2 regions of the Salimicrobium jeotgali genome follow, and region 2 is predicted to be linked to the other one. Evidence: a T-box and tRNA genes for the amino acid it is inferred to sense, from the RefSeq annotation. Region 2 holds a T-box; the other holds one or more tRNA genes.
What was found. The T-box of region 2 lies ahead of pheS (phenylalanine--tRNA ligase subunit alpha). A T-box ahead of a tRNA ligase gene usually reads a tRNA of that ligase, here a tRNA-Phe.
Positions count from the first base shown of each region.

Region 1: it has a tRNA-Phe gene. The T-box ahead of pheS (phenylalanine--tRNA ligase subunit alpha) is inferred to sense a tRNA for this amino acid. The anticodon was not compared.

Region 1 covers NZ_CP011361.2:39,416-46,990, forward strand. Annotated here, with positions in the region: gene dnaB (replicative DNA helicase) at 1-103, shown strand, start outside; gene AAV35_RS00210 (adenylosuccinate synthase) at 236-1,528, shown strand; gene AAV35_RS00215 (LOG family protein) at 1,607-2,149, shown strand; tRNA gene AAV35_RS00220 (tRNA-Phe) at 2,226-2,298, shown strand; gene yycF (response regulator YycF) at 2,643-3,347, shown strand; gene walK (cell wall metabolism sensor histidine kinase WalK) at 3,354-5,207, shown strand; gene AAV35_RS00235 (YycH family regulatory protein) at 5,204-6,541, shown strand; gene AAV35_RS00240 (two-component system regulatory protein YycI) at 6,541-7,422, shown strand; gene AAV35_RS00245 (MBL fold metallo-hydrolase) at 7,423-7,575, shown strand, end outside.
Region 2 covers NZ_CP011361.2:967,088-974,662, reverse strand. Annotated here, with positions in the region: gene pheT (phenylalanine--tRNA ligase subunit beta) at 1-1,809, opposite strand, end outside; gene pheS (phenylalanine--tRNA ligase subunit alpha) at 1,822-2,856, opposite strand; T-box leader at 2,898-3,108, opposite strand; gene AAV35_RS04840 (TrmH family RNA methyltransferase) at 3,156-3,893, opposite strand; gene AAV35_RS04835 (M42 family metallopeptidase) at 4,017-5,102, opposite strand; gene AAV35_RS04830 (dUTP diphosphatase) at 5,170-5,652, opposite strand; gene AAV35_RS04825 (hypothetical protein) at 5,771-6,169, shown strand; gene rplT (50S ribosomal protein L20) at 6,315-6,671, opposite strand; gene rpmI (50S ribosomal protein L35) at 6,701-6,898, opposite strand; gene infC (translation initiation factor IF-3) at 6,928-7,473, opposite strand; ribosomal protein L20 leader region at 7,517-7,575, opposite strand, start outside.

The sequences.
Region 1 (7,575 bases), 930 kb from region 2:
GAATGGCCCGGTCGGCAACGTCGAGCTTGCCTTTGTGAAAGAGTACAACAAGTTCGTCGACCTTGATCACCGCTACAGCGATTCAGATATCCCCCCTGCCTAGCGCAGAGGGGATTTTTATAATCAAAGAATTTAACGAATGTTTACAGATTTTAATTGAATAATGTTCGGTTTTTGTTGACGATATTCCGGATTATTGGTAAACTGAATAAGAATTAATGCAGGAGGTGTCTTCATGTCATCAGTAGTAGTAGTCGGAACCCAGTGGGGAGACGAAGGAAAAGGCAAAATTACGGATTATCTATCCCAGCATGCGGAAGTCGTAGCCCGTTATCAGGGTGGGAATAACGCAGGTCACACAATCAAATTTGATAATGCTACATATAAATTGCACCTGATTCCTTCAGGGATTTTCTTTGAAGATAAACTTTGCGTGCTCGGAAACGGTATGGTCATCGATCCGAAAGCACTGAAGGAAGAACTGGCCTATTTACATGAGCACGGTATTTCAACGGACAACTTGCGTATCAGTAACCGGGCGCACGTCATCCTTCCCTATCATCTGAAACTCGACGAGCTTCAGGAAGCGGATAAAGGTGATAACAAGATCGGTACTACGAAAAAAGGAATCGGTCCTGCCTATATGGATAAGGCAGCCCGTATGGGTATACGGATCGCGGATCTTCTGGATAAGGAAAGCTTCCGGGAGAAACTGGAACAGAACCTGGCCGAGAAAAACCGTCTGTTCGAGAAGGTATACGGAGACCGCCCGTTTGAGATCGACGATATCCTTGAAGAATACTATCAGTACGGCCAGGAGGTCGAAAAGTATGTATGCGACACCTCCGTCGTTCTGGACGATAACCTCGACGAAGGACGCCGCGTTCTGTTTGAAGGAGCGCAGGGGGTCATGCTTGATATCGATCAGGGGACGTATCCATTCGTTACATCCTCCAACCCGATTGCAGGCGGAGTAACGATCGGCGCCGGTGTCGGGCCTTCGAAGATCAAGAACGTCGTCGGCGTCTCCAAAGCCTACACGACGAGAGTCGGAGACGGACCTTTTCCGACGGAACTGACAGACGAAATCGGAGATCAGATCCGTGAAACCGGAAATGAGTACGGAACGACGACCGGACGTCCTCGCCGCGTCGGCTGGTTCGACAGTGTCGTCGTCCGTCACGCCCGCCGCGTGAGCGGTATCACCGATTTATCGCTGAATTCCCTGGACGTACTTACAGGTATCGACACGCTGAAAATCTGTACGTCCTATAAGTATAAAGGCGAGATTATCGAAGAATTCCCGGCGAGCCTTAAGAAACTGGCGGAATGTGAGCCTGTATACGAAGAGCTTCCGGGCTGGGAGGAAGACATTACGAAAGCGGAAAGTCTGGATGACCTGCCGGCGAATGCGCGTCACTATCTGGAGCGTATTGCTCAGCTTACCGGCATCCCGCTGTCCATTTTCTCCGTCGGCCCGGACCGCACGCAGACGAACGTGGTACGCAGTGTCTACCGGGAATCGTAAACGTTTTGCCAAAGACCTTTTGCATAGTCAAAGGGTCTTTCCTTTATTCAGAATAAATTCGGTTCGGGAGGAATAAAGATGAAAATATGTATTTTTGCGGGGTCCCGTAAAGGAACGAACCCCGAGTATGAAAAAAAGGCCGGTGAACTCGGCAGGCTGCTCGCCAGACAGGGAATCACGGTCGTCTACGGAGGGTCGAGTGCGGGATTGATGGGTGCTCTCGCTAACGGTGCGCTGTTGGAGGGCGGTGAAGTGATCGGCGTCATGCCCCGCCAGCTCGACGGCATCGAAGTGTCCCACACGAAACTGACGCAGCTCATCCAGGTGGAGACGATGCATGAGCGGAAAGCGAAAATGGCCGAACTCGCGGACGGCTATATCGCCCTTCCCGGAGGTTTCGGTACGCTTGAAGAACTGACGGAGACGATTACGTGGGCGCAGATAGGTATCCACCATAAGCCGGTCGGACTGCTGAACGCGGCAGGTTACTACACCCCCTTTATGACGATGGTGGAACATGCTGTAGAATCCGGATTTGTGGACCTTGAACATGCGAACCGTCTGAAGCTGGAAGAAGACCCCGCCGACCTTGTAAATGCTTTGTGGGAAGTAAAGAAATGATACCCGCTATTGCCGACAGCGACAAGCTATGGTAAGATAGGTTTCGTCCTCAGGCATTGGCGCCTGTCATTCCCGCGGCTCGGTAGCTCAGTCGGTAGAGCAACGGACTGAAAATCCGTGTGTCGGCGGTTCGATTCCGTCCCGAGCCACTCCAGACGAAGTACTCTGATATTAATCAGGGTACTTTTTTTATAAAAAAATTCAGGCAGAAGCAGAAATCGTTACCTCCGGGGGTACGATTCTCCTCCGGAGGTAACGATTATCGCGTAATCATTACGTTCGGAAGTACGCAGGAGGCGTGAAAGTAACGATTCCTCTATTATCGTGCCCTTCGTGAAGACTGCAACCTCCCGATCGGCACAAACACCGTCAACGACCATCTTTTTCACAAGTACCGGCTCCTTTTTCTTTCATCAAAAAAGGACAAGATAAAAAAAATGAGTTAGAATAGATAAGGAGCACGAAAGTTCAGAAGAAAGGGAAGTGAACGTACATGGCTCACAAAATATTAGTAGTAGATGATGAAAAACCGATTGCGGATATACTGAAATTCAACCTGGAGAAAGAAGGCTACCAGGTCGTTTGTGCCCACGACGGGGACGAGGCGATCGCGAGCGCCAAAGAGGAAGATCCCGATCTTGTTCTTCTGGACATTATGCTTCCGGAAAAAGATGGGAACGAAGTGTGCCGGGAGATCCGGAAGACGCACGCCATGCCGATTATTATGCTTACGGCGAAAGATGCCGAAATCGACAAAGTACTCGGCCTTGAAATGGGTGCGGATGATTACGTTACGAAACCGTTCAGCAACCGCGAACTCATCGCACGTGTAAAAGCGAACCTTCGCCGCCAGCAGCATGACCCGGAAGAAGGGGTGCAGCGTACCAAGGAAATCGAAATCGGCCGTCTCAGTATCCAGCCGGATGCCTACACGGTCAAAAGGGACGGGAACTATATTGAGCTGACTCACCGTGAGTTCGAACTTCTTTATTACCTGGCCCGCCATACGGGACAGGTGATGACCAGGGAACATCTGCTGGAGACGGTGTGGGGGTATGACTATTACGGAGACGTCCGGACAGTCGACGTAACTGTCAGACGCCTTCGTGAAAAAATCGAGGAGAATCCGAGCACTCCGGCCTGGATCGTTACCAGACGCGGTGTCGGTTATTATTTAAGAAATCCCGAACAGGAGTAGGCGTGTATGAGTAAGGTTGGTTTTTTTCAGTCGGTCCGGCTGAAGCTGATTATTGTATACATCCTGCTTATTCTGCTCGGTCTTCAGGTGATCGGTGCCTATTTCGTCGATCGGCTGGAAGCACAGCTGGAGAATAACTTTACGGAGTCTGTGGAAAGCCGGCTGGACGCTCTGGCTTTCAACATTCAGCAGGCCTTCGAAGAGGACAGGACTGAAGAGGATCCGTCTCTTGAGAGCGACGTCCAGAGCATTCTGAATTCGTTCAACGAAGGGTACGTACGGAATGAAATCAGACAGCTGCAGGTAATAGAGGAAGGGTCGAACGTCGTTATCGCCGCCTACGCAAGCGGAGATGCGACCCCTCAGGCGAACGTCGGGAAAAAGACTACAAATCCGGACGTTCTTTCTGCATTCCTTCTTCAGGACCAGTCGAGCCCGGAGACACGGGTCGATTCCGAGACGGGGCAGAGGCTGTGGGTCGGAACGCGTACCATTACGAATGACGTGGACGAAACGGTGGCGGCCATTTATTTTGAAGCGGACATGAGTCCGGTGTATGAAGAGCTTCAGGATATCAATACGATTTTCGCAAACGGAACAGTCATTTCCATTATCGTTACGGCGATACTCGGAATAATCGTAGCCGGTACGATTACGAAGCCGCTCATCGAGATGCGAAGACAGGCGCAGATTATGGCGACCGGGGACTTTTCCCAGAAAGTGAACGTCCACGGAAACGACGAAATCGGCCAGCTCGGCCACACGTTCAACGACCTGAACGACAAACTGAAGATCTCTCAGGCGACGACGGAAGGCGAACGGCGAAAGCTCAGTTCCGTCCTTTCCCACATGTCGGACGGGGTGATCGCCACGGACCGTTTAGGTATTATCACACTGATGAACGCTCCCGCCTCGCACCTGATCGGCCAACGCTTTGAGCAGGTGCAGGGGAAACCGCTGATCGACGTCCTCGGCCTCGAGGACCAGGTGTCGAGTGCGAAGGAGATGGAAGACCTCGATTCCGTGATCGTCGATATGAGTACGAATGATCAGCACCTGCTGCTGAAAGCCAACTTCTCCGTCGTTCAAGACGAACATTACGAAATGAACGGGTTCATCACCGTTATCAGTGACGTAACTGAACAGCAGCGTGCCGATCAGGAACGGAGGGAATTCGTCTCCAACGTCTCCCACGAACTGCGTACGCCGCTCACGACGATGCGCAGCTATCTGGAAGCACTCAATGACGGTGCCTGGCGGGACGAGGAGATCGCTCCGAGATTCCTCGACGTGACGCAGAACGAAACCGACCGGATGATCCGGCTCGTCAACGATCTGCTGCAGCTGACGAAGATGGACCATAAGGAATCGAGTTTTTATAAAGAAAAAGTGGAGTTCGTATCTTTCCTTGAACAGATCATCGAACGTTTCGAGATGAACAAGAGGGAAGATATCCAGTTTTCAAAACAGCTGCCGTCTGACAATGTGTACGTGTGGCTGGATAAGGACAAAGTGACGCAGGTGCTCGATAACGTCATCTCCAACGCCACGAAGTACTCACCGGAAGGCGGTACGATCCACTTCGCCGTGAAGCGGGTGCGGCAGAAACTGCAGGTAAGCATTAAAGATGAAGGGCTCGGGATGCCGGCCCACACGGTAGAGAAAATATTCGACCGGTTTTATAGGGTCGACAAAGCAAGATCCCGGGAAATCGGCGGTACCGGTCTCGGTCTCGCTATTGCCCGGGAAATAATCGAAGCTCACCACGGGGAAATATGGGCGGAAAGTCAGGAAGGTAAAGGTACGACGGTATTCTTCACGCTCCCGCTCATGCGCCAGAAGCGGAGGGGAAATAAATGAGCCGAGAGGCGATTAAAACTATCATTTTAATTATTCTGGTCGCTTTCAGTCTGCTTTTGACCCTTGCACTCTGGAATTATCAGCCGAACCTTGAGACCGTGGACCAGGGAGACGGACTGATTGAGGAAACGGACATCGGAGGGACGGAGAAGAACGTAAGGAAACTCCTCACCCCTGAGCAGATCATTCAACACGACGACGGGACTCATTATGGATACAAAAACCCGGAATACATTGAAGAAGCCTACAGGCGGATGCAGTACTGGACACTTTTCAATATAAGCGTGGCCGAAGCGGAGATTCCGGAGGAAGAGGGGAGCCTTGAAATCATTTTCCCTTCCACGCTCAGTTCGGAATCGGTACGGAACATTTTCCCTATTGAAAATCAGGACGTGACTCTCCCCTCTTTATCCTTCGACCGGGCCTTCGTCCAGTGGAGAGGCGGCGAAGCGGAAATAAGGTTTCTTACGCCGGAGGGCGGACAGATGCTCCAGGCTTCAGTTCGTCCGGGGGACATGACCGCGATAATGCAGGAGATAGATGAGGCCTCTATGTGGGAAGAGCACACAATGTTCCAACAGGACGAAGACCGGCGCATTTACTTGCCGGCTGAGCGCAAAGAAGTACCGAAGGACGTCGTGGTGACGGAGACTCTTCCGTCGAAACCGCTAAAAAACGTACTGTTCGAAGATCCGAGTGTCGTCAAACAGTTCCCTCTTTCCGGAGGCGACCTGCGTCACTCGGACGGGCTGAGCCGGATGGACCTGATCGCCGGGCAGAAAAAGATGCATTACCTGAACCTGGTTACGGAAAATTCGAGCCAGTCGACCTCGGCGTTCAATCCGGAGGAAGTGCTGCAGGAAAGCGTCTCCTTCGTCAACAACCATTACGGGTTCACAGACCCGTACCGCGTCCGGAATGTACGTTCCGCATACGGCGATGTCAGTTTCGATATGTACTACAACAACCGGCCGATTCATAAAGACAGCGAGAATTTCACAGGTATGAATGTCCGGTTCGAGGAAGGTATCCTGCAGGAGTACACGCGTCCCATGGTTTCCATCAACCCTTATCAGGCGGAGGCTGATGATTCGGGTGAAAATCAGGTAAGTACGCTTGCTTCCGGTAAGACCGTGGAAACGGTCATCATCGATTCACCGAAATACGATAAAGGGGAAATCACCGATATCGAAATAGGGTATAAACTTGTGTCCCAGGGCGGAGGGTTCAGCAATTATTACGATCTGATCCCGGCCTGGTTCATCCGGGTCAACGATGAATGGAAAGAGCTCAAGGATGTGGATACGACCGTCCGGAGAGGGGGAGGAGTGTAATGCAGTGGGGACAGATTAAGACCATCTTCATTATCAGTTTTCTTCTTCTCGATTTTTTCCTTCTGATGCAGCTGTGGGCGAACCGCGAGAACGATGTCATTCAGGAACAGACGGATACGACACTCGAAGAAGAGCTTGAAGTGCAGAACATCGATATCTCGAACGTACCTTCCGAGGTGCCGAACGTCACTTTCCTGAATGCTGCGCCGAAAGGTTTTTCCGAGCAGGAGCTGGACAGTCTTCAGGGAAAAGAGAACCAGAACGTGGAAGTGTACAACGACCGTCTCATCATAGCGACGTTCGAGGAACCGGTGGACATAGATAAAGAGAACATCCAAGAGAGCATATCGGATATCATTCCTATCAGCAATCTCTATTCGTACTGGGGATGGAACGAAGATGAAACGACCGCCCTGTTTTTTCAGAAGATGAATAACCGGACGATTTACTACAGTCAGGGCGCCCTACTGATGATCCGCACCGAGGACGGAAAAATAACGGGATATACGGCGACGCTTCTTGAGCAGGTGGAAGGGGAGTCGGAGGAAATCCAGCAGGACCTGATTCCGCCGATGGATATCGTCTCCCTCCTTTACAACAACGGATATTTGCAGGAAAATGATACAATTGAAGATATGAAAGTCGGATACTACTCTCTCGTCAACCTGAATGCGGGAGAAGAGTACGGAGAGCAGGTCTTCGCCCCTACGTGGAGAGTGAGGATCGGGGAAGAATTTTATTTCGTCCACGCGACGAACGGTCAGGTTCTTACCAACGATGAAGGAGATTTCATCGAATCGACGATCAAAGCTTACGACAATCAGCTGAGCTCGGGCACGCCTGAGCCGGTACAGCCATCAGAAGAGGAGACGGAGGAATAAATGAGTCTACGATTTAGTGTTCTAGCTTCAGGCAGTACGGGAAATGCGTTTTATATCGAATCGGGCGAAGAAAAGATTCTCGTGGATGCAGGTCTTTCCGGTAAGAAGATCGAAAACCTGCTTCATCAGGTACACGTCGATCCGAAAGACCTT
Region 2 (7,575 bases):
AACTTCTTTCGGCTGCTGCACGTGCTCGTCTTCTCTGCTTATAAACACTTTCCCGAGTTCGTAGTACGCAAGATTCTGCTGCTGTCTTGCAGTATTATAACTGTGAGTCCTTAAAAGCTCCGGGAGAATACTCAGACGTAAGTGACTGTGGTCTTCACTCATCGGCATGGCCAGACGTATCGCCCCGTGCTGTTCATCTTTCAACTCAGGACTGATCATTTCTTCAGCCGATTTTTCATCTGTCAGTGAATAAGTGATCGTTTCACTTAACCCGGCCCCTTCAAGAAACGTTTTAACGTTTCTTTTCAGTCGCTGTTCTTCTGTAAGACCGCCTGCCTGGCCGGAATCTTCCGGGAGAGTGTAAGGTATATGATCGTACCCGTAAATACGTGCCGTCTCTTCCAGCATATCTTCAAATATCGAGATATCAAAACGGCGGGACGGAATCTGCACATCAAAGACGCCTTTCTTTTCTTCATACTCGAACTGCAGGCGTCGCAGAACGTTCTTCACATCCTGTACTTCCATTTTCGTGCCGAGCCGATCATTCAGCCTGGACGTCTCCATACGGATGACTGTTTCTTTGCGACTCAAGTGGTCTTCTTCAGCTATGCCTTTCAATATTGTCGCCCCGGCGTATTTCTGCAGCAATTCACACGCTCTTTCCCCGGCCTGAGCAACGCGGTTAACGTCCAGTCCCTTTTCAAAACGTACGCTGGATTCACTGCGTAACTCGTGGTCATTCGCACTTTGTCTCACTACCTGAGGGGCGAAGTATGCAGCTTCGAGAAGTAAATCAGTAGTACCTTCGTGCACTTCGGATTCTTTACCTCCCATAACCCCGGCTAGTGCGTGGGCTTTCTCTCCATTGGTGATGACAAGGTGATGAGGGGAAAGCGTCCGCATCTTGCCGTCCAGGGTCTCCAGAATCTCCCCCTCCTCGGCGTAGCGGGTAACAATCATATCACTGTTGAAACGGTCACGGTCGAAAGCGTGAAGTGGCTGCCCATACTCAAGGAGAACGTAGTTCGTGATATCCACTACGTTATTGACGGGTCTTGTTCCGGCAGCCATGAGACGATTTTTCAACCACAGCGGCGACTCTTTCACTTCAACATCCTGCACAACGAAAGCTCCGTAATACGGATTCGCTTCTTTATCTACAATCTTCACCGCTACGTCAGAGTCCGCTTTATCTTTCGCTTCCTCATAGGAAGGACGCTCGAGCGTATAATTCCGATCAAGTGCAGCCGCCGTTTCGTAAGCCATCCCCACCATGCTCAGGACATCGGCACGGTTCGGTGTCACGTCAAGTTCAAGTACAGAATCATCCAGGTTCAGAAGTTTCACTGCATCTTCTCCCGTTTCTGTATCCTCAGGAAAAACGAAGATGCCGTCTTTGAAAGCTTCCGGCACATCCTCTTCGTTCACTCCGAGTTCCTGAAGGGAACAGATCATTCCATTTGATTCTTCCCCGCGCAATTTCGTCTTTTTGATTTTGAAGTTGCCCGGGAGCACGGCTCCAGGCTTAGCTACAGCCACTTTCTGTCCTGCTTTTACGTTAGGGGCACCGCAGGCGATCTGAAGGGTCTCTTCTCCGGTGTCCACCTGACACAAAGAGAGTTTGTCCGCATCGGGATGCTGCTCACAGCTGATGATATTCCCGACAACCACCCCCTGCGGCAGCTCTTCCGGCTCCGAGATGCCGTCCACTTCAATCCCGGTTTTTGTTATAATTTCCGACAGTTCCTCTGTCGTATAGCCGCTGATATCTACGAGCTCTTTCAGCCAGTTCAATGAAATAAGCATATTAATTCCTCCTTACGCGTTATGATATTGTTTGAGAAAACGTACGTCGTTCGTATAAAAATGGCGTATGTCGTCAATTCCGTGCTTCAGCATTGCAATCCGTTCAGGGCCCATCCCGAAAGCGAATCCGGAATATTTTTCGGAATCGTACCCGGCCATTTCAAGAACGTTCGGATGCACCATACCTGCTCCGAGAATTTCTATCCAACCGGTTCCTTTACAGACGGAACACCCTTCTCCTCCGCAAACTTTACAGGAAATATCCATCTCTACGGAAGGTTCCGTAAAAGGGAAGAAACTCGGGCGCAGACGGATTCTCCGTTCTCTTCCGAACATTTTAGCCGCAAATTCCTGCAATACCCCTTTCAGATCGCTCATCCGAACGTTTTCGTCGACAAGCAGCCCCTCGATCTGGGTAAACTGGTGGGAATGCGTGGCATCGTCGTTATCTCTCCGGTACACTTTCCCCGGACATATCATTTTTACAGGTTCTTTTCCGTTTTTGGCATTCATCGTTCTTGCCTGTACCGGAGACGTATGCGTACGCATCAGCAACTCTTCGGTAATATAGAACGTATCCTGCATATCGCGGGCAGGATGGCCCTTAGGCAGATTTAATGCTTCGAAATTGTAGTAATCCGTTTCCACTTCCGGACCTTCTTTGATTTCAAAGCCCATCCCGATAAACAGATCTTCAATCTCCTCAATAATTGAAGTGAGAAGGTGCGGCCCGCCTACCTGGACCGGACGACCGGGGAGGGTAACGTCAATGTCTTCATTTTTCAGCTGTTCCTCAAGGGCTTCGTCTTCAAGTCTGGACTGTTTTTCCTCAATGGCATCGGCAATTCTTTCTCTTACTTCATTTGCTAGCTGACCTATTACCGGACGTTCTTCTTTAGGCAGTTTGCCCATCCCCCTGAGCACTTCCGTTATCGGCCCTTTTTTTCCTAAATATTCTACGCGAATATTCTTTAATTCGTCGACTGTTTCCGCCTGCTCTACTTTCAGCAGTGCCTCATGTTCGAGTTCCTGCAAACGTTCCTTCATTATCCATACCTCCTTATAAATACAAAAACCCCGCCCCCTGAAGAAGGGACGAGGTTCATGGTCGCGGTACCACCCTTGTTGACACAGTTGTGCCCACTTTGCGTAAGTTAACGGATCGTCATCCGGACACGGCTGTGTCAGCTCAAGAGTGAAATTTCAGCAGTCGCTGCGGCAGCAGCGTTTCCAGTCTGAGACGCTGCCTCCCTGTAACCGATATTGCGACTGTCTACTTTGCTCCGTCAAAGCTTTTACCTGTATAACTAATAAATAATTATAGGAAAATTGTAAAGTAAATGCAACTACTGATTCACCGCAAACATTAATATTCCCCCGGCCACAGCGACATTGAGCGATTCCGCTTCTCCGAATATCGGGATTTTCACTCTTTCGTCAGAAAGCCCGAGAAGCCCTTCCCCAACTCCATTCCCTTCATTACCGAGAAGAATCGCTACTTTATACGGCCGCTTCAATTCCGTGTAATTGCTGGCTCCCTGCAAGGCAGTCCCCCAAACGGTAACACCTCTGCTTTTAAGTACGGGAATCTCATCTTCCAGTGAAACTTCCATCACCTTCATGTTATGAAACATCGAGCCCTGGGTCGCACGTACGACTTTATCGTTAAAGCGATCTGCGCTCCCCCTGCCGATGAGTACTGCATCAAATCCCGCAGCATCTGCCGTCCGTATGAGCGTTCCGAGATTTCCGGGGTCCTGGATAGTGTCAAGGAGAAGAAAACGTGATCCCGTTTCCACTCCCTCTTCTTTTTTATACACGACTGCCATAATCCCCTGCGGTGTCTCTGTTTCCGTAATCTCCTTCATTACCGCTTCACTTACAAGTTCCTTATTCCCTTCATAAGAAAACGGCACGCGGGACTCTTCCTGAACTATAAGTTCCTTCACTTCCCAGTCACTATTAACTACTTCTTCCACAAGGTGATAGCCTTCCACGAGAAAAAGTCCATACTGATCTCTGTATTTCTTCTTATGGAGTTTCTTCCACTCTTTCACTTTTTGATTTTTGACGGATGTTATCATTGGTTATTCCTCACTCTTTCCTTACTCTTACCGGCCATCGTTCACCGGCCGATAGTCTTAATCCTCACCGCAAAAGTAACAGGACCTGCCCCTTGGAAATGGAGCGGGTCCTGTTCAGTATGATCAGTTGAACGTAATATTCTCGACAGTTTTATTATCAAGGTTTTTGATCACTTCTACAATAATACTTACTGCGTTTTCGAAATCATCCCGGTGCAGCATTGCAGCATGGGAATGGATATAACGGGTCGGTACTGTAATGGAGAGCGCCGGTACCCCATTATGACTCAAATGAATGGAACCTGAGTCCGTACCGCCTGCAGCCATGGAATCGAACTGATAAGGGATATTATTCTTATCTGCCGTATCAGTCACAAAATCCCGCAGCCCTTTATGCGAAATCATGGACGCGTCGTAAAGAATGATTTGAGGTCCTTCTCCCATTGAAGCCTGGGCATCTTTGTCCGTAACGCCAGGAGTATCACCGGCGATGCCGACGTCCACACCGAAAGCAATGTCAGGCTGGATCATATTGGCAGCTGTCTTCGCCCCTCTCAAGCCTACTTCTTCCTGGACTGTCCCTACACCGTAAACGATATTCGGGTGTTTTTCTTTTTTCAGGCGCTTCAATACTTCGATGGCTATTGCACAGCCGATCCGGTTGTCCCATGCTTTGGCAAGCAGCATTTTTTCGTTGTTCATCTGAGTGAATTCAAAATACGGGACAACGGAATCTCCAGGTTTCACTCCGAATTCAGCCGCTTCTTCCCTGGAGCCCGCACCGATATCGATAAACATATCTTTGATATCCACAGGTTTTTTACGCTGTTCTGCTGAAAGGATATGCGGGGGTTTCGAACCGATGACACCTGTAACATCGCCTTTTCCGGTCATGATTGTAACGCGCTGGGCCAGCATCACCTGACTCCACCAGCCTCCTACTGTCTGGAAGTAGACGAACCCGTTCTCGTCTACACGTGTTACCATAAACCCTACTTCATCGAGGTGACCGGCCACCATCACTTTAGGGCCTTTCTTATCTCCGCGTTTCTCAGCAATCAGACTTCCGAGGTTGTCTGTGTATACGCTGTCCGCGTAAGGCTTTATGTACTGCTCCATCACGTCGCGGGCTTCTCTCTCATTACCCGGGACTCCTCTTGCATTCGTAAGATCTTTAAGCATCGTAAGCGTTTCGTCTTTCTTCGCCATCTTATTACCTCCTTTGAATTACTCCCTGTACATTATAAACCGAAGTCGAAAAAATCACAAAAATAACTCAATACCCACGGTCCTGACGATCGTAATTTTCATCATTTTTTTCGAGATAGGCCTGCTTCATATCTTCTTCAGAAATGTTCAGCGCAGCAGCAAGAGTTACGTACGCATCAAAAAGATTTTGATAAGCCTGCTTCGTTTTTTTACGTTTCCATTCTCCCAAACGTTGGTATACCGTTAGAAAGGCCTCCGTCCGGGAGGTGACATCGGAAATTTCCGCTGACTCGACATAACTGTTCAACTCTATTCCAAGGGAGAGCAGAAAATGAAGCCCGTCCACGTACTCTTCCTTGATGGTTTCATGATCACTTTCAGGTTTATTACTCCAGAATTTGAAACATCTCGTCTCGTTTGCCAGTTCCCCAAGTTCCACGTAAAAAGCCAGAGTCTTATGATCGACGACCGACTCTTTTTCTACATTTTTATGCTGCTCGATGTACTTATCCAGCTGCCGCTGGTATTCATAAAGTTCTGCCCAGTGCATTTTTCTCCTCCTTATCGTTACGTCGGGTGAAAACAGCGCTATCATTTTAAGAAATAGTTGAAACTTCTGCCCCTGTTCTCCCGTATCTCTATTATAAGCCTACAAGGGGACGATTACTATGATGGTCATTTTATTCAGAATACTTTTATTGGCTGCACTCCTGTTTCTCGTCTATACAATGGTGCAGCTGGCCAAAGATCCGAAACGGCAATTTAATACGGCTGTGGAACACCGCAGTTTTTATTTCGAAGATAACGAAGACAATCCGAAGCGCAATTTCTTTATCACTTACAAAGGAGCTATCTTTGAGGGTGAGAAATATGTCGGGGCTACGGAAGAGTCTTTCGAAGTGGTTTCCATTACAGTTTCCGCAAAAGAACCGGACAGGCTGACGGGGATGGAACGGGAAGATCTTTATTTTCTGGAAAAAGAAATTCTGATCCGTTATCCTCACGCCTCCATCGAATGGAAATATCCGATGAAAACATTGTTGCAACGGCCGTTTGAAAAACAATAGAAAAACCTGCAGGAAGATATGCTCTTACTTTATCTTTTTTCGTACCCGTCCACCCGTTCTGAAGAAATAACACTTGTAAAACTCTATCTAAACAGAAAGCCATCTCCCAAACCAGGAAGATGGCTTTCTTACGTTCAAAACGCGTTTATTTAAGAGCTGTTTTAGCCTGATCTACAAGAGAAGTGAAGGCTGCTTCATCGTTAACTGCAAGATCGGCAAGCATTTTACGGTTCACTTCTACTCCTGCGAGTTTCAAACCGTGCATAAGACGACTGTAAGAAATGTCGTTCATGCGTGCTGCAGCGTTGATACGTGCAATCCACAGTTTACGGAAGTCACGTTTACGCTGACGACGGTCACGATACGCATACTGACCTGACTTCATTACCTGTTGTTTTGCTGTTTTAAATAGGGCGTGTTTCGAACCATAATAACCTTTAGCTAGCTTTAAGACACGTTTACGACGTTGACGTGTCACTGTTCCACCTTTAACGCGTGGCATAATAATCCCTCCTGATTGTGATACTTAAATTATTTTTTCGGAAGCATGTTCTTGATACGACGATAGTCTCCGTTAGATACGAGTGCATCTTTGCGCAATTTACGCTTCTGCTTTTGAGACTTATTGGCAAACAGGTGGCTCGTATACGCGTGGGAGCGTTTAACCTTCCCGTTACCTGTTTTCTTAAAGCGTTTCTGGGAGCCTTTATGAGTTCTCATTTTTGGCATATCCATTTCCTCCTTTAACTAGATGTCGGTTACTTGTTCTCGTTAAGTGGAGCAAGCATCATAAACATATTTCTGCCTTCCATCTTCGGCTTCGTTTCTACCTGCGCTATATCTTTACACTCATCAGCCATACGGTCAAGTACTTTTTGACCAAGCTCTTTGTGTGTGATGGCACGACCGCGGAAACGGATGGAAGCTTTCACTTTGTCCCCTTTGGAAAGGAACTTACGCGCGTTACGTAATTTCGTGTTGAAATCGTGTTCTTCGATACCCGGGCTCAGACGTACTTCTTTCAGTTTGATAGTCGTCTGTTTCTTACGGGCTTCTTTTTCTTTCTTCTGCTGTTCAAAGTGGTATTTCCCGTAATCCATGATCCGGCATACCGGTGGTTTCGCGTTAGGTGCAACCATAACGAGATCGAGTTCTGCATTCGCAGCAATGTCCAACGCTTCATTACGAGATTTGACACCAAGCTGATCGCCATTTACGTCTATGAGACGAACTTCTTTGGCACGAATCTTCTCATTAATTAACGTCTTATCGTTTTTGCTAATATCTAGCCACCTCCAAATTATATTCGGAAAATCATAACAAGATCTGTCATCGACAAGTTGTTGATTACACAAAAAAGTGCGGGTACATAACTGCACCCACACGTAGCCCTACTGAAAAGCAGG